One region of the Janibacter zhangyanbonis genome, then DNA from elsewhere that is predicted to be linked to it. Evidence: riboswitches for the same ligand, from Rfam matches in the RefSeq annotation. Region 1 holds a riboswitch; each other region holds the start of a gene.

The links. Region 1 has a riboswitch for S-adenosylmethionine ahead of ssuE (NADPH-dependent FMN reductase). Riboswitches for the same ligand answer to the same signal wherever they lie in the genome.
Region 2: it holds a riboswitch for S-adenosylmethionine, as region 1 does, so the genes downstream of both, metX (homoserine O-acetyltransferase MetX) here and ssuE (NADPH-dependent FMN reductase) in region 1, are expected to answer to the same signal.
Region 3: it holds a riboswitch for S-adenosylmethionine, as region 1 does, so the genes downstream of both, ACQBJO_RS06300 (bifunctional o-acetylhomoserine/o-acetylserine sulfhydrylase) here and ssuE (NADPH-dependent FMN reductase) in region 1, are expected to answer to the same signal.

Annotation. Positions count from the first base shown of each region.
Region 1 covers NZ_CP191481.1:1,482,969-1,490,712, reverse strand. Annotated here, with positions in the region: gene ACQBJO_RS07270 (LysM peptidoglycan-binding domain-containing protein) at 198-1,340, shown strand; gene pknB (Stk1 family PASTA domain-containing Ser/Thr kinase) at 1,376-3,325, shown strand; gene ACQBJO_RS07260 (ABC transporter ATP-binding protein) at 3,408-4,253, opposite strand; gene ACQBJO_RS07255 (ABC transporter substrate-binding protein) at 4,250-5,293, opposite strand; gene ssuE (NADPH-dependent FMN reductase) at 5,293-5,892, opposite strand; SAM riboswitch class IV at 6,165-6,279, opposite strand; gene ACQBJO_RS07245 (class II 3-deoxy-7-phosphoheptulonate synthase) at 6,678-7,744, opposite strand, start outside.
Region 2 covers NZ_CP191481.1:1,291,408-1,299,151, forward strand. Annotated here, with positions in the region: gene ACQBJO_RS06335 (hypothetical protein) at 1-571, shown strand, start outside; gene ACQBJO_RS06340 (alanine/glycine:cation symporter family protein) at 615-2,156, shown strand; gene ACQBJO_RS06345 (YkvA family protein) at 2,214-2,600, shown strand; gene ACQBJO_RS06350 (DUF4192 domain-containing protein) at 2,687-3,769, shown strand; SAM riboswitch class IV at 3,787-3,897, shown strand; gene metX (homoserine O-acetyltransferase MetX) at 3,913-5,043, shown strand; gene ACQBJO_RS06360 (universal stress protein) at 5,141-5,539, shown strand; gene ACQBJO_RS06365 (RNA polymerase sigma factor) at 5,690-7,252, shown strand; gene ACQBJO_RS06370 (transglutaminaseTgpA domain-containing protein) at 7,253-7,744, opposite strand, start outside.
Region 3 covers NZ_CP191481.1:1,276,532-1,284,275, reverse strand. Annotated here, with positions in the region: gene ACQBJO_RS06315 (GNAT family N-acetyltransferase) at 1-851, opposite strand, end outside; gene ACQBJO_RS06310 (hypothetical protein) at 892-2,151, opposite strand; gene ACQBJO_RS06305 (hypothetical protein) at 2,151-2,456, opposite strand; gene ACQBJO_RS06300 (bifunctional o-acetylhomoserine/o-acetylserine sulfhydrylase) at 2,525-3,841, opposite strand; SAM riboswitch class IV at 3,858-3,970, opposite strand; gene ACQBJO_RS06295 (hypothetical protein) at 4,004-4,405, opposite strand; gene ACQBJO_RS06290 (hypothetical protein) at 4,392-4,748, opposite strand; gene ACQBJO_RS06285 (carboxyl transferase domain-containing protein) at 4,803-6,278, shown strand; gene ACQBJO_RS06280 (hypothetical protein) at 6,291-6,770, opposite strand; gene ACQBJO_RS06275 (L-serine ammonia-lyase) at 6,868-7,744, shown strand, end outside.

The sequences.
Region 1 (7,744 bases):
TGTGTCAGCCGCCCCGGCCACGAGCGACGAAGGGGGCCCGCCACGCCGTTCATCCCGCCTCGGGCACGGATCTTCGGTACCGTCGACAGCGAAACCACATACGCCACACGAGTCACATGCACAACATGCGTCTCGGCACAGCACCTCACCCCGCTGCCCACCGGGCGTCCCCTGCGCCCCGAACATCGGAGTCCCCCTTGGTCCTTCCGCTCATCGTCCCCGTGCCGGCCACGCCCGTGGCCCCGACCGTCGACCTGACCGCCGAGACCACCACGCACGTCACCTCCTCGGCCGGCGGCCGCCACCACACCGTCCGCTCCGGCGAGACGGTCTACGACATCGCCGCCCGCTACCACGTCTCCCCCGGCGCCCTGCTCTCCCGCAACGGCCTGGCCGCCAGCGACTTCATCCACCCGGGCCAGCGCCTGACGGTGCCGGGCCGCTCCGGCGCGTCCTCCCCTTCGTCCACCGTGCGCAAGCCGGCCCGCTCCGGCCGCACCCGCGGCTACACCGTCCGCAGCGGCGACACCCTCTCCGGCATCGCCGCCCGCCACCGGATGAGCGTCGACCGGCTGCGCAGCCTCAACGGCCTCGGCCAGGGCTTCATCCACCCCGGGCAGACGCTGCGCGTCACCGGTGTCGCCGCCAAGCCGGCCAAGCGGGCGACGGCCCGCCCCGCCGCCACGTCGACCCACACGGTCCGCTCCGGCGAGACCCTCTCCGGCATCGCCGCCCGCCGCAGCATGAGCGTCACCCGCCTGGCGAAGCTCAACCACATCAGCACGAGCGACTTCATCCACCCGGGCACCAAGCTCAAGGTCACCGGCTCCGCGCCGCGCAAGGCCACCCCCGCGAAGACCTCGAAGAACACCTTCGCCGGCCGCACCTACGCCGACCACATCGTCTCCGCCGCCGACCGCAACCGCGCGACCCTGGCCTCCCGCGGTGTGCCGAGCCGCGACGAGACCCGGGCCAAGATCACTCGCATCGCCCGCCAGCACGGCGTCGACCCCTCGCTCGCCCTGGCCATCTCCTACCAGGAGTCGGGCTGGGACATGGGGCAGGTCTCCGTCGCCAATGCCGTCGGCGCCATGCAGGTCATCCCGAGTACCGGTGAGTGGACCTCGCAGCTGGCGGGCCGTGAGCTCGACCTGCTCGACACGGACGACAACATCACCGCGGGCGTGCTCCTGCTCAAGGTCCTGACCCAGCAGGCCGACACGACCTCCGACGCCATCGCCGGCTACTACCAGGGCCTCGCCTCGGTCGAGTCCCACGGCATGTACGCCGACACCAAGCAGTACGTCGCCAACGTCAAGGCACTCCGGACGCGGATGTGACGGGCTGACGAAGGGGGCGAACCTAGACTTTGGGCGTGACCACCGCATCCACGCACCCGCTCGTCGGCGACCTCGTCGACGGTCGCTACCGCGTGCTGCGGCACCTCGCCGACGGCGGGATGGCCACGGTGCTGCTCGCGACCGACACCCGGCTCGACCGCGAGGTCGCGCTCAAGGTCATGCGTCCCGACCTCGCGGCGGACGAGACCTTCGTCTCCAGGTTTCGTCGTGAGGCCCGCTCGGCCGCACGGCTGAGCCACCCCAACGTCGTGCCCGTCTTCGACCAGGGCGAGGACGGCGGTCAGGTCTTCCTCGCCATGGAGTACGTCGAGGGCCGCACCGCGCGCGCCGTGGTCGACGCCGAGGGCGCGCTCACCGTCCGCGCCGCGCTCGACGTCCTCGAGCCGGTGCTCACCGGGCTGGCCGCGGCCCACGAGGCCGGCTACATCCACCGCGACGTCAAGCCCGAGAACATCCTCATCCCCGACCGGGGCGCCATCAAGGTCGCCGACTTCGGCCTGGCCCGGGCGGTCACCTCGCAGACGACGACCGCCGAGGACGGGGTGCTCTTCGGCACCGTCGCCTACCTCTCCCCCGAGCAGGTCGAGCGCGGCATCGCCGATGCCCGCAGCGACGTCTACGCGTGCGGGCTGATCCTCTTCGAGCTGCTCACCGGCGGGCGCGCGGTCGACGGCGAGTCGCCGATCCACGTCGCCTTCCAGCACGTGCACGGGTCGGTGCCGCTGCCGTCGGAGCGGGTGGCCGACCTGCCGTCGGAGCTCGACGACCTCGTCGCGCTGGCCACCGCCCGCGACCCCGACGAGCGTCCGCGCGACGCGGGCGCCTACCTCGCCGAGCTGCAGCGCGTGCGCGCCGGCCTGTCGGCCCAGGAGCTGGACCGACGGCCGCAGGTCGTCCCCTCCGACGAGGGCGACGACAGCGGCCGCACGTCACGAGGTGGCGCCGCGCGTGGCAGCGGCGCGGCCGCGACCGTCGCGCACCCGCGCCCCGAGCGGACCCAGGCGATCCGGACCGGCGACGGCGGTGGTGCTGCCGGAGGCGGTGCCTCGACGACCGCAGCGGACCTCCCTTCGACCCGGAAGCGGTGGCCGGCAGCCCTTGCCGCACTCCTGCTCGTCGCCGCGCTCGCCGTCGGCGGCGGCTGGTGGTGGACGCAGGAGGGGCCCGGCAGCACGGTCCTCGTCCCCGACGTCACCGGCCTCTCCCGCGCCGACGCCGAGGCCAGCGTCACGCAGGACGGCGACCTGTCCTACGTCGAGTCCACGGCCTTCGACGAGCAGGTGCCCAAGGGCGAGGTCATCACGTCCAACCCGCCGGTCGGCACCGAGCTGTCGAAGGGGTCCGACGTCACCGTCGTCGTGTCCAAGGGTCCCGAGCGCTACGAGGTCCCCGACCTGGCGGGCCGCACCGCAGCGCAGGCCAGGACCTCGCTCGGCTCCCGCCACCTGGCGCTCGGCACGACGACCGAGGCCTACGACGACGAGGTGCCGGCCGGCGAGGTCGTCTCGACCTCGCCGGCCGCCGGCACCGAGGTCAAGCGCGACGCCAAGGTCTCCCTCGTCGTCTCCAAGGGCCCCGAGCCGGTGGCCGTGCCGACGGTGACGGGGCAGGGCGCCGAGGCCGCGACGACCGCGATCGAGAAGGCCGGGCTCGAGGCCACCCGCGCCGACGACGCCTACTCGACGACCGTGCCCAAGGGTTCGGTCATCAGCCAGTCCCCCAGCAGCGGCACCCTCCTTCCCGGTGAGACGGTGACGATCACCGTCTCCAAGGGCCCGGAGATGGTCGCCGTCCCGTCGGTCGAGGGCCTGAGCCGCTCTGCGGCGACGAGCAAGCTGCAGGCGGCGGGCTTCAAGGTCTCGGTCCAGACCTTCCTCGGCGGGCCGCTCGACGAGGTGCGCGCCTCGCGCCCGAGCGGCGGCACCGCCCCCAAGGGCTCGACGGTCACGATCCTCGTCGTCTGACGCCGTCAGGTGGCCGCCCGGTGCCACACACCCACACCTCCGCCGGTGCCGTGGTGGGCTGGGACAGGGTCGCGGTGCTCATTCAGGCCGCCTTCTCGGTGCCGTCGGGCTGGATCTTGGAGTGGCCGGCGCGGCGGGCGCGCTCGACCTCGTCGTGCAGCAGGCTCCAGACCTGGTGCCGGTAGGAGACGAAGTCGGGGTCGGAGCGCAGGTCCGTCGCGCCCTCGCGGTCGCCGAGGTCGACGTCGACGACCGCCTTGAGGCGTCCGGGCCGCGAGGAGAGGACCGCGACGCGCTGGCCGAGGTAGACCGCCTCCTCGATGCCGTGGGTGATGAAGACGGCCGTCGTCCCGGTCGTGCGCCAGATGCGCAGCAGCTCGTCCTGGAGCTGCTCGCGGGTCTGGGCGTCGAGCGCGGCGAAGGGCTCGTCCATGAGGAGGATCCCCGGCTCGTAGGCGAGGCTGCGGGCGATCGCCACCCGCTGCTTCATGCCGCCCGAGAGCTCGTGCGGCAGCCGCTCCTCGAAGCCCTCGAGGCCGACGAGCGCCAGGTAGTGACGGGCTCGCTCGGTGCGCTCCCGGCGGCTGAGCGGCAGCTGCTCGAGGCCGAAGGCGACATTGGCCAGCGCCGTGCGCCAGGGGAAGAGGGCGTACTGCTGGAAGACGATCCCGCGGTTTAGACCGGGTCCGGTGACGGCCTCGCCGTCGACGAGGACCTGGCCGCTCGTCGGGGTGCTCAGCCCGCCGAGGAGGTCGAGCAGGGTCGTCTTGCCCGACCCGCTCGGGCCGACGAGGGTGAGGAACTCCCCCGCCGGGACGGTGAGGCTGATGTCCTCCAGGGCCCGCAGCACGCTCGCGCGGGGCTGGTCCTTCGTCGGGCGGACGACGAACTCCTTGGTGACGTGGCGCAGCTCGATGCTCGAGGTCATTTCTGCTCCCCCTTCGCGAGGTCGTTGTACTCGTTGGTGTAGAGGCTCGAGGGGTCGAGGTCGGCCCGGTCGACGATCCCGGTGCTCTCGAGCCAGGCGGCCCACTGGGTGAAATCACGGTCGGTGACGACTCCCCCCTTCGCCGGGACGCCGGTGCTCTTCCAGAAGCGGACGTTGTCCGTCGTCTCGTTGCGGTCGCGGCCCTCGATGATCCGCTCGAAGCGGGCGATGACCTGCGCGCGCGGTGTCCGGCGGGCCCACTCGATGGCCTTGGAGACACCCGTCGTGAAGTCGCGGACCGCGTCCGGGTGCTCGGCGATGAAGTCGTCGCGCAGGACGTACTGACCGCCGTTGAGCTCGCGTCCGAGGACGTCGACGTCGCGGATCAGCTCGCGGATGTCGTCCTGGGCCTTGGCCCGGTCCTGCAGGATCCCGCCCAGGGCGCCGACATCGACCTGCTTTCGGCGGATCGCCTCCTCGGTGTCGTTGGGCGGCAGGACGACGAGCTGCACCTGCTCGATCTCGGCGGCGCTCAGCCCCGCCTTCGTCAGCCAGGTCTCGACGAAGGCCTCGGCGTGGGCACCCAGGGTGTTGACGGCGATCTTCGCGCCGACGAGGTCCTTCGGCCCACGGATCCTGCTGTCCTTGCGCACGTAGAGGCCCTGGTAGGAGGTCTCGTCCGAGCCGTAGTAGTTGATGACCGCGGTGATCGGCGAGCCGGCCCCGGCGAGCTTGACGACGGCCCCGGAGAAGGCGCCACCCACGTCGGTCTGGCCGGTCGCGACGGACTGGATGTCCTGCGGACCGCTCACCGTGGCGCCGACGTACTCGAGGGTGACCTTGCTGAAGTAGCCGAGGTCGTCGGCGAGCTCGGGGAAGGTGACGTTGTTGGCGCTGCCCTGGTAGCGGAAGGTGACCTTGCCCCCGGGCGCGGTGCCGGCGGCATCGCTCGACGGCAGGGCGCAGCCGGCGAGGGTGGAGGTCGTGGCGATACCGGCGAGGCCGAGCAGGACGGTGCGGCGGGAGGTGAGCGCGCTCATCAGGCCACCGCCACCGAGTGCGCGAAGAGCTCACCGCGGTGCGCCGCATCAGCGGCCGCGACGAGCGAGCGGCCGGCGACGGCATCGAGGAAGACGCGGGTGACCTCGGCGAGCGGACCCGCCGCGGAGTCGGCGATGCTCACCTCGCCGTCGTCGTACCGGGTGACCTCGGAGGCCAGGACGAACCACCCCGGCGTGATCGCACTCGGCGCCAGGCTCGCCAGGACCGGCCGCAGGGCGTAGTCCACCGCCAGGACGTGCGCGGGACTGCCGCCGGTGGCGATCGGCAGGACCACCTTGTCCTTGAGCCCGGTCTGCGGCAGGAGGTCGAGGAAGGCCTTGAGCAGTCCGCTGTAGGCCGCCTTGTAGACCGGGGTCGAGACGATCACGGCGTCGGCCCGCTGCAGGGCGCAGGCGGCCCGGGCGATGTCGTCGTGCTCGGCGTCGGCCCGCAGCAGCGGCTCTGCGGGCAGGTCCCGCAGGACGATCGGGTGCACGACGTGCCCGGCGCGCTGGACCCGGTGGGCGAGGTCGCCGAGCACGGCTTCGGTGCGGGAGGTGGTCGAGGGTGAGCTGGAGATCGTGGCGATGACAGCCATGGGGGTGCCTTTCGATGGGCAGGTGGGTACGACGGATCGACGGCTGACGAAGGGAGGTCGTCACCGCGGTGGGAGTGGGAGGGTGCGTGAGAGCCCTGAGGTCGGCCAGGGGTGCGCATTGCCGTTGGGCAATGCGGATTCAGGTCAGCGACAGAGGGCGCTGTTGACCCGCAGGAGGTCGACGTGGCGCCGCAGCGCCGGACGCAGCGACCGCGGCGCGGTCGGGGCGGTGGTGCTCATGGGGAGTCCGTCCTGTCATGAGGCCGGTGAGTGCCTCGCGCTTGCTCCGGCCGCGACGGCAGGAGCCAGGTCCTCACCCGGAGCACCCCACCGCGAGTGGAGGGTTGCCGCCCAGCAAGCCGGGGCTTGACGCTGGATCTCGTGACCTGATGACGAACCTACGCAGAACTATCTCCTACTGCAAGAGAAGGAGATGGGCGTCTCGCCATCCGGGACACCAATCCCCTTGCCCCGCAACGAGACCGCCCACGACGAAGGGGAGAGCCCGCCCGGGTTGGGTTGTGTGGTCAACCGGTAGCGCCGGGTGCCGGAAGCGCCCGGTGAGCGCCGCCGGCTCGCTGAACTCCCGGTTCAACACACAACCATCAGCACGACGAAGGGGGGCGCCGCCGCCAGCACGACGAAGGGTGGGGTCGACGCGAATCAAGGAAAAGTCCGGACTGCCTGCGCCTCGTGAGAGGCAGACCAGGCGGTCCGGACTTTTCCCCAGCGTCGACCCCACCTTCGGCGGGCGGCCCTGTCTTCGGCAGGACGAACGAGAGGGCTCAGCCCTCGCTGAGCATCTCCGCGGTGAGGAAGGCCAGCTCCAGGCTCTGCTGGTGGTTCAGCCGCGGGTCGCAGACGCTCTCGTAGCGCTTGTTGAGGTCCTCGTCGAGGATGCGCTCGGCGCCGCCGAGGCACTCGGTGACGTCGTTGCCGGTGAGCTCGACGTGCAGGCCGCCGGGGACGGTGCCGAGCGCGCGGTGCACCTCGAAGAAGCCGCGCACCTCGTCGACGACGTCCTCGAAGTCGCGCGTCTTGAAGCCCGACGCCGACTCGAAGGTGTTGCCGTGCATCGGGTCGCAGATCCAGGTGACCATCGCGCCGGAGTCACGCACCCGCTCGACGATGCGCGGCATCGCCTCGCGGATCTTGCCCGCCCCCATCCGGGTGATGAAGGTCAGGCGGCCGGGCTCGCGGTGCGGGTCGAGCAGGTCGATGATGCGCAGCAGCTCGTCCGGGTCGGCCTTGTCGGAGACCTTCATCCCGATGGGGTTGCGGATCCGGCTGACGAAGTCGAGGTGCGCGTGGTCGATCTGCCGGGTGCGCTCGCCGATCCACAGGAAGTGCCCCGAGGTGTCGTAGAGGTCGCCGGTGCGCGAGTCGACGCGGGTCATCGGGCGCTCGTAGTCCAGGAGCAGCGCCTCGTGCGCCGACCAGAACTCGGTCGTCTTCATCGCGTCGAAGTCGACGTCGCACGCGGCCATGAAGCGCATGGCCTTGTCGATCTCGCGGGCCAGCCCCTCGTAGCGCCGGTTGGCGGCGTTGGAGACGAAGCCGACGTTCCAGTCGTGGACGCGGCGCAGGTCGGCGAAGCCGCCCTGGGTGAAGGCCCGCACGAGGTTCAGCGTCGCGGCGCTCGTGTGGTAGCCGCGCAGCAGCCGCTCGGGGTCGGGCTCGCGGGACTCGGGCGTGAAGGCGAAGTCGTTGACCATGTCGCCGCGGTAGGCGGGCAGGGTGACGCCGTCACGGGTCTCGGTGTCCTTGCTCCGCGGCTTGGCGAACTGCCCCGCCATGCGGCCCATCTTGACGACCGGCATGCCGGCGCCGTAGGTGAGCACGGCGGCCATCT
Region 2 (7,744 bases), 190 kb from region 1:
CCCCTTCGACTCCGCGGCGCAGGTCGCCGACGAGGCGCTGGCCAAGCACGGCGGCGACGTCGACAAGGCGGTCGACGAGGTCGTCGGCGACACGCTCAAGCTCGCCGGTGCCAGCGGCTTCCTCACCAACCTCGGCGGCTTCGCGACGATGATCGTCGCCCTGCCGGCCAATGTCTTCGGCTTCTACGTGCTCGCCACGCGCATGTCGGCGGCCGTGGCCCGGCTGCGCGGCTACGACCTCGCCCAGCCCGAGATCCGCTCCGCCGTCCTGCTCAGCCTCGTCGGCGCCGACGCCCAGGACCTGCTCGCCAAGGCGGGGGTCGTCGCGCCCACCGGCCGACTCGCCAGCATGGCCGCCCAGCGACTGCCCGGGCCGGCCCTGATGGTGGTCAACAAGGCCGTCGGCTTCCGCATCCTCTCGAGCGCCGGCAAGGGCGTCTTCGCGCGCTTCGGCAAGGCGGTGCCGGTCGTCGGCGGTGCCGTCGGTGCCGGCATGGACGTGTGGCTGATGCGGCAGATCGGCACCCACGTGCGGACCGAGTTCCCTGCGGCGGCGCCGGACCTGAGGTAGCGTCCCGCGGGTCCATGACCCGCGCCACAGGGAGCTCTACCGCATGTCCTTCGCCGAACTCGTCGACGCCACCAACGGCGTCATCTGGTCGATACCGCTCGTCGGGCTCTGCCTGGCTGCTGGCGTCTACTTCACAATCCGCACTCGCCTCGTCCAGGTCCTCGGGATCCCCGACATGATCGCCCAGCTCGTGCGGGGCGAGAAGTCGCAGGACGGCACCTCGTCCTTCCAGTCGCTGATGATGTCGCTGGCCAACCGGGTCGGCATGGGCAACATCGGTGGCGTCGCGACGGCCATCGCCTTCGGTGGTCCGGGCGCGGTCTTCTGGATGTGGGCGGTCGCCCTCCTCGGGGCCGCGACCTCCTTCGTCGAGTGCACGCTCGGGCAGATCTACAAGGAGAAGGACCCGGACACCGGTGAGTACCGCGGTGGTCCGGCCTACTACTTCGAGAAGGCCTACGCCCACAAGGCCAAGACCTTCTCGCTCGTCTACGCGATCGTCTTCGCCGTCGTCACCGTCTTCGCGATGAGCTTCTTCCTGCCGGGTGTGCAGGCCAACGGCATGTCCTCGGCCATCGAGTCCGCGTGGGGCGTGCCGACCTGGGCGACCGCCATCGGCGTGGTCATCGGCCTGGCCTTCATCGTCATCGGTGGCGTCAAGCGCATCGCGACCTTCGCGGCGTTCGTCGTGCCGCCGATGGCGATCCTCTACATCCTCTTCGCGCTCGTCGTCTTCTTCGTCAACGTCGACCAGATCGGCCACGTCTTCGGCGAGATCTTCTCCGGTGCCTTCGGCGGGCACGCCGTCTACGGCGCCATCGTCGGCCAGGCCGTCAAGTGGGGTGTCCAGCGCGGCATCTACTCCAACGAGGCCGGCCAGGGCACCGGCCCGCACCACGCCGCCGCGGCCGAGGTGTCGCACCCGGCGAAGCAGGGCTTCGTCCAGGCCTTCGCCGTCTACATCGACACCCTCTTCGTCTGCACGGCGACCGCCTTCATCATCATCTCGACGGACATGTACACCGTCTTCAAGGGCGAGACCTTCGGCGACGAGACCCTCTACGTCGGCGGGGTCGGCACCGACACCGAGCCCGGTCCGGGCTTCGTGCAGGCCGGCTTCGACACCCTCGCGCCCGGCTGGGGCTCGAGCTTCGTCGCGCTGGCCCTCGTCTTCTTCGCCTTCACGACAATGGTCGCCTACTACTACATGGCCGAGGTCAACCTCGCCTACCTCACCCGCAAGATCGGCAACGGCGTCGTGCGCCGCGGCATGATCCGTGCACTGCAGGCGCTGATCCTCGTCTCCGTCGCCTACGGCGCGACGACGACGGCCGGCTCCGCCTGGGGCCTGGGTGACATCGGCGTCGGCACGATGGCCTGGCTCAACATCCTCGGCATCCTCATGCTGCAGGGCCCGGCGCTCAAGGCGCTCAAGGACTTCCGCGCCCAGAAGAAGCAGGGTCTGGACCCGCAGTTCGACCCGCGCGACCACGGCATCGTGGGCGCGACCTTCTGGGAGGACCGCGCTGACGGGCTCGTCACACAGGGTGCCCCGGTGGAATCCCCGGCCGACGCGGGTCGTTGACCCCCGTGGAGCGCCCCCGACCCGGGAGCGCCCGAGCGTCAGGAGACCCCGATGGCCATGAGCCGCCGAGTCCGTAGTGCTGCCCACCTCGCGTCGGCCGTCCGGAGCGCCTCGCGCCCCGGCAGCCCCGGCATGATCGCGCGTCTGCGGGCCGTGCCGCGGATGATCCGCGCGGTCCGCTCCGGGGCCTACACCGGCCTGTCGTCCGCGCGCCTGGTCATGATGCTCGCCGGTGTCGGCTACGTCGTCTCGCCGATCGACATCGCGCCCGAGGGGCTGCTGCTGGCCTTCGGCCTGCTCGACGACGTCATGGTCGTCGGCTGGCTCGCCGCGACCCTGGTCAAGGAGACCGAGGACTTCATCGCGTGGGAGCAGGGCACGGCTTTCCAGCCGCAGCCCCAGCCCCAGCCGGGGACCGTGCGCTCGCACGTCGTGCCGGACTGATCCACAGCCTCGTGGCCGCTGCCGCGAGGATCCACAGGCGGCCCGCCCCTCGGTCGAGGGGGCGGGCCGCTCGGCATCGTCGGGGCATGACACCGACTGCCTCCCCCCGCGACCCCGCCGAGCTCGCCGTCCTCGTGCCCTACCAGCTCGGTTACCACCCGGGCCCCTCCCTCGTCCTCACGGCGCTGCACGGTCGTCGCGTGGGCATGGTCCAGCGGCTCGACCTCCTGCCCGATGCCGCGGCGTGCGAGCAGGTCGCGGCGCACTGCGTCGCCGTGCTGGCCCACAGCGGGGCGCAGGGTCTGGCCGTCACGGCCTTCGAGGAGGACGAAGGGGGGTCTCGCCCCCTGCGCACGGCGGTCACCTCAGCCGCCCTCGTCGCAGGTCTGCACGTGACACCGCACCTCGTCGTCCGCGAGGGCCGCACCTGGCCGGGCGGCCGCGAGCTGCCGCAGCCGCACGAGGTGCCGGCGGTCGCTCCCTTCGTCCTCGCCGGCGTGAGTCCCTGGCCGAGCCGGCAGGCGCTCGTCGACGGGGTGGTGCCGCCGACCGACGAGGTGAGGGCCGACCGGGTCGCTGCCGCGGCCGAGGGACTCGACCTCGCCCACGTCGACGAGGACGAGCTGGTCGACGTCTGGGCCCGGGTCCTCGACCCGCGCCGCACCGCGGAGCCGGTGGCGGTGCTCACCGACGCCGAGCTCGCCTTGCTCGCGATCTCGCTGCTCGACATCCCGTGGCGCGACGGGCTGCTCGCCATGCTCGCCCCCGGCTTCTTCGACCTCGACGCGCTGCCGCCGCACATCGCCACGCTCGTCATCGACGCAGCGGGGGACTGCCCGTGGGTCGACCTGTGGGAGGAGGGCGACGAGTGGCCGCGGCCGCAGGAGTGGCCCGAGGAGGTGCTGCTCGTGCGCGAGCGCCTCGTCGAGGTGGGCCGTCTGCTGCCGCCGCCCCTGACGGCGGCGGTGCACGTCGCGGTCGCGCAGCTGGCCTGGTGGGCGGGCGACGGCACGATCGCCGGCATCTGCCTCGAGCGGGCTCTCGAGGTCGACCCCGACCACCGGCTCGCCGACCTGATGTCGCGGCTGCTCGTCACCGGCGCGCACCCGTGGAGCGACGCGGTGGCGGGTCCGCACGACGGACGCGGCTCGATCCCGCGCGCCTCATGACGTTAGAGTTGGCGGCAGGTCATGAGTGCCAGCGCAAAGCCCCGGCTTGCTGGCCGGCAACCCTCCTCGCGACGGGGTGCCCCGGGTGATGACCTGGCCGCGTCGAGGCGATGTGGCAAGGCGAGACACTTCGGGAGCACTCCGTGAGCGTGACCACCACACCCCCCACGAGCACAGCGTCGTGGCGCGACGGTGACGAGCCGGGCGACCGGCACTTCCACTCCGTGGGCCACCTGCGGCTCGAGTCCGGCGAGTCCCTGCCCGACGTCGTGCTCGCCTACGAGACGTGGGGGCGGCTGAGCCCCGAGCGGGACAATGCGGTGCTCGTCGAGCACGCGCTGACCGGTGACAGCCACGTCGTCGGTGACGCCGGTCCCGGTCACCCCACGGCGGGCTGGTGGCCCGGGCTCATCGGTGAGGGTGCGCCCCTCGACGACTCCTACTTCGTCGTCGCGGTCAACGTCCTCGGTGGCTGCCAGGGCAGCACCGGGCCCGCCAGCACCGCGCCCGACGGGCGGCCCTGGGGCAGCCGGTTTCCCCGACTGACGATCCGCGACCAGGTCGCCGCCGAGGCGCGCCTGGCCGACGCGCTCGGCATCGAGCGCTGGCACACCGTCATCGGCGGGTCGATGGGTGGCATGCGGACCCTCGAGTGGGTCGCGAGCCACCCCGACCGGGTCGGCACGGCGATCGCGCTCGCGACCGGTGCCCGGGCGACCGCCGAGCAGATCGGCTGGTGCCAGGCGCAGATCCTCGCCATCCGCAACGACCCGTGGTTCGCCGGGGGCGACTACTACGACCACCCGCAGGGACCGGAGAGCGGCCTGGCCATCGCCCGCCGCATCGCGCACATCACCTACCGCAGCGAGCTCGAGCTGCACGAGCGCTTCGGCCGCGAGGAGCAGGACGAGCCGGCGGGGGAGTCGGGGCGCCCGCGCTACACCGTCGAGAGCTATCTCGACCACCACGGGGGCAAGCTCGCGCGTCGCTTCGACGCCAACTCCTATGCGGTGCTCTCCGAGGCGATGAACTCCCACGACATCGGTCGTGGACGCGGCGGGCTCGAGGCGGCCCTCGCCCCCTTCGCCGGTCGTCTCGTCGTCGCGCCCGTCGACTCCGACCGGCTCTACCCGCCCCGGCTCTCGAGCGAGATCGCCGCGGCGCGGCCCGGCACCCGGCTGCGCACGATCCACTCGGCGGTGGGTCACGACGGCTTCCTCACCGAGGTCGACCAGGTCGGCGAGCTGCTCCACGAGACCCTGCGCGACGCCTGACTCGTCGACACCCCGGCGGGGAGTGAGACAGGTCACGGGACCGCGGTGTAGCGTCTGGCCCAGGTTGTCCACCTGAGCGAGCTGACGAGGAGCACCGATGACGATCGTCGTGGGATACGTGTCCACCAAGGAAGGCGAAGCCGCCCTGGAGCGGGCCTTCGAGGAGTGCCGCCTGCGCAATGACAAGCTCGTCGTCATCCACTCCGACCGCGGCGGTGTCGGCCTGAGCGGTGACACCGCGCGCAAGCACGAGGACGACCTCGCGCAGGTGCGGGCCCGCATGGACGAGGCCGGGGTCGACGGCGAGGTCCGTGGGCTCGTGCGCGGCAAGGAGCCGGCCGAGGACCTCATCGTCGTGGCCGAGGAGACCGGCGCCGAGCTGATCATCATCGGCCTGCGTCGTCGCACCCCCGTCGGCAAGCTGATCCTCGGCTCCAACGCCCAGCGTGTGCTGCTCGACGCGCCCTGCGACGTGCTGGCGGTCAAGGCCCGCTGACGGGCCGCTGCCACCCCTGGTGGCGGCATCTGCGCCGCCCGCGTTTTATAATGGTCACGAGCCCAGCGCACAGCGACCGGGCGAGTCGGGACCGCGGGGTGACGCCACCCCCTTCGTCCCGGCGGAATCCTCCGTGACGAAAGGTTGTTGGTGACTGCTGTGTCCCCACGGTCCGGCGAGACGCAGGGCTCCCTCCCCAAGGAGTTCTCGCACCCATCGTTGCAGGAGCTCGTCCTGAAGGGCCGCACGACCGGATCCATCACCAGCGACCAGCTGCAGGCAGCATTCAGCGAGGCGAAGATCAGCCCCACCCGGGGTCGGGTCGTCCTGCGTGCACTGGGCGACCAGGGAATCGAGGTACAGGTGCCAGAGTCCACCCCGGCGAAGAAGACCGCGAAGAAGGCTCCCGCCAAGAAGGCGGCGACCAAGACCGCGGCGACGAAGACGGCCACGAAGAAGACCGCGACCAAGAAGGCCGCCGCGCCCGCGAAGAAGGCTGCTCCGGCGAAGAAGGTCGCGGCCAAGAAGGCCGCGTCGACGGCGACGGCCGCTGCCGCCGCTGCGCCCGTGAAGCAGGCGGCGCCGGCCAAGCAGGCCGCCGCGAAGAAGGCCGCCGCCAAGAAGGCTGCGGCCAACCCCACGACGACGACGGCCGAGGAGCCGGCACCCGGCGAGGACGAGCTGCTCGTCGACGAGCCCGAGGCGAAGACCAAGCCCGAGACGGAGCAGGACGAGAAGTCCGGCTTCACGATCAGCAACGACGACGAGGACGACGCGCCCGCGCAGCAGGTCGTCACGGCCGGTGCCACCGCCGACCCGGTCAAGGACTACCTCAAGCAGATCGGCAAGGTCGCGCTCCTCAACGCCGAGCAGGAGGTCGAGCTCGCCAAGCGGATCGAGGCCGGCCTCTTCGCCGAGGAAAAGCTCGCCTCCGGCGAGAAGATCGACATGAAGTTCAAGCGCGAGCTGTGGTGGATCGCCCAGGACGGCAAGAACGCCAAGAACCACCTGCTCGAGGCCAACCTGCGACTCGTCGTCTCGCTGGCCAAGCGCTACACCGGTCGCGGCATGCTCTTCCTCGACCTCATCCAGGAGGGCAACCTCGGTCTGATCCGTGCGGTCGAGAAGTTCGACTACACGAAGGGCTACAAGTTCTCGACCTACGCCACGTGGTGGATCCGCCAGGCGATCACCCGCGCGATGGCCGACCAGGCGCGCACGATCCGCATCCCCGTGCACATGGTCGAGGTCATCAACAAGCTCGCTCGTGTGCAGCGCCAGATGCTCCAGGACCTGGGCCGCGAGCCCACGCCGGAGGAGCTGGCCAAGGAGCTCGACATGACCCCCGAGAAGGTCGTCGAGGTCCAGAAGTACGGTCGCGAGCCGATCTCGCTGCACACCCCGCTCGGCGAGGACGGCGACTCCGAGTTCGGTGACCTCATCGAGGACTCCGAGGCCGTCGTGCCGGCCGACGCGGTGAGCTTCACGCTCCTGCAGGAGCAGCTGCACTCGGTGCTCGACACCCTCAGCGAGCGCGAGGCCGGCGTGGTCTCGATGCGCTTCGGCCTGACCGACGGCCAGCCGAAGACGCTCGACGAGATCGGCAAGGTCTACGGCGTGACCCGTGAGCGGATCCGCCAGATCGAGTCCAAGACGATGAGCAAGCTCCGTCACCCGAGCCGCTCCCAGGTCCTGCGCGACTACCTCGACTGATCACCCCCGGCGGAGGAGGCGGCGCAGGATCGCGCGGCCGAGCGTCCGCCAGGCGTCGACCCCGTCCTGGGGCCACAGCACGGAGCGCAGCTGCATCGAGCGCTGGCGGCTCGCGCGCACCCGGTCGACGACCTGGCCGACCTCGCGGGAGATGTCCGGCAGGTCGGCGCCGGGCGGTGCGTAGCGCGCCCGCTCGAGCGTCGCGACGACGTGGTCGAGGTGCTCCTGGGGCTCGCCCTCGAGGTGCAGCCGTCGGGAGAGCCAGGCGCCCGTCTGGCGCGGCGTCGCCCCGACCGGAGGACGCAGCCCGAGGTCGTCGAGCTGGCTGACCAGCTCGTGCCACTCGCGCTCGACCCGCTCGGTGTCGTCGAGCGAACGGCGCCGATCCAGACGGCGCGCCACGAGCGCGGACACCGGCATGATCGCGAGGACCAGCCCGGCGCCGAGCAGCCACAGCAGCCAGGTCAGCCACGCGGGTCGTCCCTCGTCCTG
Region 3 (7,744 bases), 210 kb from region 1:
TACTCCGTGCTGCCCATGAGGTCGAGGTCGACGAGCCGCTCGGCGAGCGCGAGCCGGGCCCCGACGTCGGTCGAGACGAGGAAGAAGACGCCGACCTCGCCCTGGGGTCGCCCGTCGGACCACTTCGCCGTGCGGTGGAAGTACGCGGCGCCGACGTCGCGACCGTCGCGGGTGGCCCACAGCAGGCGGGCCGGCTCACGGTCGCCGCGGGTCTCGGGGCTGTCGTGGAGCAGGCGGGCGCAGTCCTCGCGGCTGCGCACGACCTGCCCGGCACCGGTGACCGCGGCCGCGCGGGCGATGTCGTGCCACCGGTCACCCTGGTCCGGGCTGACCGTCGTGGTGCGCAGGGTCGTCGCGTCGGCGAGCGCCCGCACCTGCGGCGGCGCGGCGAAGCTCGTGCCCCGGCCGAAGCTCGACCGCAGCACCGTGCTCGCGACCCCGTAGCCGAAGCGCCCGTAGATCGTGTGCTCCGACGCCTTGAGCACGGACAGCGAGCGCCCCTGCTCGTCACGGGTCCACCGCAGGTGGTGGGCCATCGTCGCCGTGAGCACCCCGCGTCGCCGGTGGTCGGGGTGCACCCCGACCCAGGTCAGACCCTCCGCAGGACGAAGGGAGGCGACCTCGCCTCCCGCAGCCGGCACGGAGACCTCGACGTCCCACGACCCGGCCGTCCCGGCGGGCTCTCCCCCACGGGTGGCGACGAAGCCGGCCCGGCTCGGGGTGTCGCGCAGCTGCGCCTCGCGCGGTCGGCGGCCCGCGTCGGCCCACACGAACTTGTCGAGCTCGAGCAACCCCTCGACCTGACTCTCGTCGGCGGGGTCGATCCGGGTGATCTCGATGTCGCTCGTCATGCAGCAACCGTGGCACCCACCCCTCGACGCGGCAACGGCTTTAGCGAACGAGCGTGACCGCGGGTTCGTGCAGCGGGCCGGCCGACAGGTCGTGAACCCGCTCGTCCCGACGCTGCTGCTCCGCGAGCTGCCGACGCTGCGCCGCCTCCTCCTTCTCCCGGCGGGCTCGGCGGTCTGCCGGGGACTCCGTTGCCTGCTCGATCCGGCCCGCAGTCGACGTCACCGAGCTGGCTTGGGACGTCACCTTGCTGGTGGTCCGCACGGAGTACTTGACGACGTAGCCGCCCTTGCGCACACGACCCGACCCAGCGACCGCCGCCCAGTCGGTCACCATGTCGTCGACCAGGCGGGCGCCACTCGCCTCGGCCAGCTTGTCAGTGGCCCGGTGCTTGAGCTTCACCGTGTTCGTCGCGACCTTGTGCTGGGTCCAGCTCTTGGCGTTCGCCGCGATCCGTCGATGGGCGATGGGGTTGGTGGACGTGTCCGCCGCCCTGATGTTCTTGAGCTCGTCGGCACGGTGACTGAGCCTGGTGGCATTCTTGGCATCGGCCCGCTTGCTCCCGGGGATGACGATGTCGACGGCAGTGAGGACGGTCGTCGCGCCGACGTCCTTGTAGCTCCCCTCGCCGTAGACCGCGCGGCGGCCGAGCTTGCCGATGGGATCGCCTGCGGTCATGATCGCCGCCGGCTTGCCCCACGGGGTGACGTCGACGACCGGGTTGTTGAAGAGGCTGCTCGTCCCCGTCCGGCTGGCCATCTCGAAGCTGTTGTAGGTCCGGGGGTCGGACAAGGCTGTTCCGACCGAGCCCAGCCGCCCGGCCGTCGCCCGCTCGTCGGCCACTGCGGCGTCGGCCACCCGCCGGTACCCTCGCTTGTTCATCTCCCGCGAGTTGCTCGCCGCGCGGTACTCCCGGTCGACCGTCGCGTACTCGGGGTCCTCCGGGGTCATCGTCTCGAGCCTCGCCCGCCGGTCCTCGCTGGTCCTGTCGTTGGCGTCGTAACGAGCGCGCAGTCGCGCGAGCTCGGCCTGGCTCTTCTCGAGCCGGTCGGCATAGGGCCGGATGATCTGCTCGGTGTCGCTGAGCCGGTTGGCGATCGCGACGAGGTCCTGCGGGGTCGTCCCGACCTCCTGCTCGAAGAGAGTGCCGGAGCACGACTCCCAGACTCCCTTCGTCGAGACCATGCGGAGCATCTCGGCGACGGTGTGGATGTTGGCGGCGACCGTCTTCAGCTCGTCCGCCTCCGCCCGGATCATCTCCGGGTCGCCCTCCTCGATCGTCCCTGTCTCGTCCAACGCCATCAGAGGACTCCCTGGTGCCGCCGGTCGAGGAGGTCCTCGGTCTTCACGTACCAACCCCCGGCATCCTTGGCGAGGCGGCCGAGCTCGCGCAGCTGCTTGCCCACCCGGATCCGCTCCCGCTCGAAGTCGCCGATCGCGCCCTCGTACGCATCGGTGCCGTACCAGCTCGGGAAGCCGAAGGTCTCGACCGCCTCGTTGTTCGCCTTCGCCGCCTTCTCCTCCAGGAAGTCGGCGATGGCCTTCAGCTGTCGGCCGAGCCCGTCGATGCCCTCGCTGTCGATGGAGATGCGCTGCTGTCCGTCCATGCCCCCACGCTAGGAAAGAACGCCGAAGGGCCCGTGGAATTATCCACAGGCCCCTCGGACGAGCTCGATCACTTCGCCGCGGCGAAGCCCTCCTCGAGGTCGGCGATGATGTCGTCGATGCCCTCGAGGCCGACCGCCAGGCGCACGAGGCCGGGGGTGACGCCGGCGGCGAGCCGGTCCTCCTCCGGACCCTGCGAGTGGGTCGTCGACGCGGGGTGGATCACGAGGGAGCGCACGTCACCGATGTTGGCGAGGTGGCTGTGCAGCGTGAGCCCCTCGACGAACTTCTTGCCCGCCTCGAAGCCGCCGGCGATCTCGAAGGAGATGACGGCACCGGCCCCCTTCGGCGTGTAGCGCTGCGCCTGCTCGAAGCTCGCGGAGCCCTCGAGGGAGGCCCAGTTCACCGACTCGACCTGGCCGTGGCCGGAGAGGAAGTCGACGACCTTGCGGGTGTTGTCGAGGTGGCGCTCGATGCGCAGGCTGAGCGTCTCGATGCCCTGCCCGATGAGGAAGGCGTTGAAGGGCGAGATCGCCGGACCGATGTCGCGCAGCAGCTGCACGCGCGCCTTGAGGATGAAGGAGAGGTTGGCCCCCAGGGCGCCGTTGACACCGAGGTCGGGCCCGAAGCGCAGCCCGTGGTAGCTCGGGTCGGGCTGGTTGTAGTTGGGAAACTTCTCCGCGTCGGCGGCGTAGTCGAAGTTGCCGGAGTCGACGATGACGCCGGCGATCGCGGTGCCGTGGCCACCGAGGTACTTCGTCGCCGAGTGCACGACGACGTCGGCGCCGTGCTCGATGGGCCGCAGGACGTAGGGCGTGGCGATCGTGTTGTCGACGACGAGCGGGACCCCCGCCTCGTGGGCGACCTCGGCGATGCCGGCGATGTCGAGGACGACCGGCTTGGGGTTGCCGATCGTCTCGCCGAAGAAGGCCTTGGTGTTGGGCCGCACGGCCGCCCGCCACTGCTCGAGGTCGCTCGGGTCCTCGACCAAGCTGACCTCGATGCCGAACTTCGGCAGGGTGAACTTCAGCAGGTTGATCGTGCCGCCGTAGAGCGCGGCGCTGGCGACGATGTGGTCACCGGCCTCGGCGATGTTGACGAGGGCGAGATGCGTCGCGGACATCCCCGATGCGGTGAGTAGCGCGCCGACACCGCCCTCGAGCGCGGCGATCTTCTGCTCCACCGCGTCCTGGGTGGGGTTCATGATCCGCGTGTAGATGTTGCCGAACTCCTTGAGCGCGAAGAGGTTCGCCGCGTGCTCGGTGTCCTTGAAGGCGTAGGAGGTCGTCGCGTGGATCGGCAGCGCCCGCGAGCCCGTCGTCGGGTCGGGTGCCTGGCCGGCGTGGATCTGCTGGGTGTCGAAGCTCCACGTGGAGGCGTCGGTCATGGCTGTGCTCCTGTGCTGTGCGCGCTTGACCGCGACGGTCGTCGCGGACCAGGTCGTCTCCCGGGGCACCCCACCGCGGAGGAGGGTTGCCGGCCAGCGAGCCGGGGCTTCGCGCTGGCGCTCAAGACCTGCCCCGAGGATAGGAGATGGTGGCGCGAGACTTCAGCCGCGTCTCACACGGTGGATCCACCACAGGCCGACGAAGGGGAGGACGAGGGGCAGGTAGCCGTAGCCGGACCCGTAGTGGGACCAGACGGTCTTGTCCGGGAAGAGCTCCGGCCGCACGAAGGACAGGGTGCCGACCGCGAGCACGCCGACCGCCTCGACGGTGATCGCCCCGGTCGCCACCCGGGCGCCGGAGGGACCCCCCTTCGCCAGGGCCACGGTCGCGACGACGTAGATGACGGCCGCGAGCGCCGAGAGCACGTAGGCCAGCGGCGCGCGGTCGAAGTACTGGGTGATCTGCAGGACCGAGCGGCCGGTCGCGGCGAGCGCGAGGACGGCGTAGACCGCGACGACGACCCGGCCGGGCCCGGTGCCCGTGCGCACCTCAGGCCGGGCCATGGGTCTGCCAGATCTGGAGGATGCGGTAGGCCATGACCCCGACGGTGAAGGCGCCGGCGAGGACGACGCCCATGGCCCAGCGGGTCTTCTCCTTCAGCGCGATGAAGACGACGATCGGCGGCAGGATCGGCAGCGTGAGGGCGTAGGCGAGCATCGTCGCACCCTCGCCCTGGCCCGACACCTTGCCCATCGCGATCGCAGAGACGACGACGAGCACGAGCAGGGCGAGCTCGAGGACCGCGGTGACGATCAGCATGAGGTCGTCGACGAGGCGGTCGAGGACGAGGTAGGCCAGGGACTGCAGTCCGAGCACGCCGACCGCGACGATGACGACAGTGGTCAAGGGCACAAGCACCGGGCAAGGGTACCCAGCGCGCGGCCTGCGACCATCACTGCCATGAGTGACCCGCGTCCCGGTGCCCAGCAGCTCATCGCCTCCGTCGTCGACGCCGACAGCTTCGTCTCGTGGGACGAGCCGATCGACGTCAGCGGCCTCTCCCCCGACTACCGCGCCGCGGTCGACAAGGCCGCCGAGCGGGCCGGGACCGACGAGTCCGTGCTCACCGGTCGGGCGAGCATCCGCGGTCACGAGGTGGCACTCATCGTCGGCGAGTTCCGCTTCCTCGGTGGCTCCATCGGGCGGGCCGCGGCCGCACGGATCGTCGCGGCGATCCGCCGGGCGACGTCGGAGCGCCTGCCCCTCGTCGCGGCCACCGCGAGCGGGGGCACGCGCATGCAGGAGGGCACCCCGGCCTTCGTGACGATGGTCGACATCTCGGCGGCCGTCGTCGCGCACAAGGCTGCCGGTCTGCCCTACCTCGTCTACCTGCGTCATCCCACGACCGGCGGCGTCTTCGCCTCGTGGGGGTCGCTGGGCCACATGACGATCGCCGAGCCCGACGCGCTCATCGGCTTCCTCGGCCCGGTCGTCTACGAGACGGTCAACGGCGTGCCCTTCCCCGACGGGGTGCAGGTCGCCGAGAACCTCGTCGACAAGGGCATCGTCGATGCCGTCGTCCCCGTCGAGGGCCTCGCGGACATCGCCGCCCGCGCGCTCACGCTGCTGTCGGCGAGCACGAGGCGCACCGCCGACCCGGCCGACCACCCGACGTGGCCGATCGCCCCCTTCGTCTCCCGTCCGGAGCCCACCGACGAGGAGGTCGCCCGCGTCTGGACGTCCATCGAGACGACGCGTCGTGCGGACCGGCCCGGTGTGCGCGAGCTGCTGCGGCACGCCGCCGACGACGTCATCCCGCTCAACGGCACCGGCTACGGCGAGTCGGACAAGGGCGTCATGCTCGCGCTGGCGTCCTTCGCCGGGCGGGCTTGCGTGCTCGTCGGTCAGGACCGGCGCTACCAGGCCGCCCAGTCGATGGGGCCGGCCGCGCTGCGCGAGGCGCGACGCGGTATGCGGATGGCGACCGAGCTCGGGCTGCCGCTCGTGACGATCATCGACACCCCCGGAGCCGACCTGTCGCCCCGTGCCGAGGAGGGCGCCCTCGCGGGCGAGATCGCCCGCTCGATCTCCGACATGACCGCCCTGACCGTGCCGAGCGTCTCCGTGCTCCTCGGCGAGGGCACCGGCGGCGGCGCCCTCGCGCTGCTGCCGGCGCAGCGGATCATCGCCGCGGGCCACGCCTGGCTCTCGCCGCTGCCCCCGGAGGGTGCGAGCGCGATCGTCTACAAGGACACCGAGCACGCCGCGCTGCTCGCCGCCCGGCAGCGGGTCGGCGCCACGCAGATGCACGAGGACGGCACGGTCGACGTCATCGTCCCGGAGGAGCCGGCCGCGCACGAGGACCCCGAGGGCTTCGCCGCCGCGATCGCCGCCGCCATCGCGGCCGAGGTCGAGGGGCTGCTGCACGAGGGGTGACCCGGCCGGTCGCTACCCGGCGATCGCGAGGCCCGGCCACGCGGGCATCTCGACGACCCCGTGCACCGACGCGAGATAGGTGCCGAGCAGGGGCACCCGGTGCTCGCGGCAGGCGGCGATCGCCGCCTCGTGCCACCCCCTCGCCACGTCGTCGGGCGTGTAGCCGCGGGGACGGCCGACGGCGACGACGATGCCGCCGAGGCGGTCGGCGAATCCGCTGAGGAAGACGTCGAAGGGGCGGCGTCGCTCGTGCGGCGGGACCCCCTCGACGTCGTTGATCGTCACCGGCTGCACGAGTCGGTGCTCCCGGCTGCACAGCAGGATGCTCAGGCACCCCTCCGCGCGGTCGGCCTCACGCACGACGAGGTCGACGACGTCGGCCGTGAGGGTGGGGTCGGTCAGGGGGCGCTGGGGCCAGTCGGCCGGCAGGTCGTCGTAGGTCATGCCCTTCATCATGGCCACGTCACGGCGGGCCGCCGCGAGCTTTTCCACAGGCGCCCGTCCCGGGTCGCGGCGCGGGTAGTGTGACGACCGGCACGCCGGCCCACACCCCGTCGGCGGCACCACCGCGACCTCCGGGAGACCCCCAGTGGCACTCAGTGTCTTCGACCTCTTCTCCGTCGGCATCGGCCCGTCGAGCTCGCACACCGTCGGCCCGATGCGTGCCGCCGTGATGTTCGTCGAGGGGCTGCGCGACGAGGGCCTGCTGCCGCAGGTGCGGCGGGTGCGGGCCGAGCTCTTCGGTTCCCTCGGTGCCACCGGTCACGGCCACGGGTCCAACACCGCCGTGCTCCTCGGGCTCACCGGCGAGCGTCCCGAGCTGTGCGACCCCCGCACGGTGACCGGCCGGCTCGAGCAGATCCGGTCCAGCCGTCGGGTGAGCCTGCTCGGCGAGCACGAGATCGACTTCGTCGAGGACGACGACCTGGTCCTCCACCGCCGCAAGTCCCTGCCCCTGCACCCCAACGGCATGACCTTCACCGCCTGGGGCGAGGAGAGCGGCGAGGGCGCCACTCCCCTGTCGAGCCACACCTACTACTCCGTCGGCGGTGGCTTCGTCGTCGGTGAGGACGCGTCCGGCTCGACCCGGATCGTCGCCGACACGACCCCGGTCAAGCACCCCTTCACCACCGGCGACCAGCTGCTCGCGATCTGTGCCGAGACGGGTCTGTCGATCTCGCAGGTCATGCTCGACAACGAGCTGTCGTGGCGTACCGAGGCGGAGGTGCGCAGCGAGCTGCTGCACATCTGGTCGGTGATGCGCGAGTGCATCGACAACGGCCTGCGGACCGAAGGGGTCCTGCCCGGTGGTCTCAAGGTGCGCCGGCGCGCTCCCCAGCTCCACCAGCGGCTGCGGACCGAGGGCCGCAGCGACGACCCCCTTCGTGGCATGGACTGGCTGTGCCTCTACGCCCTGGCGGTCAACGAGGAAAATGCCGCGGGCGGTCGCGTCGTCACGGCGCCGA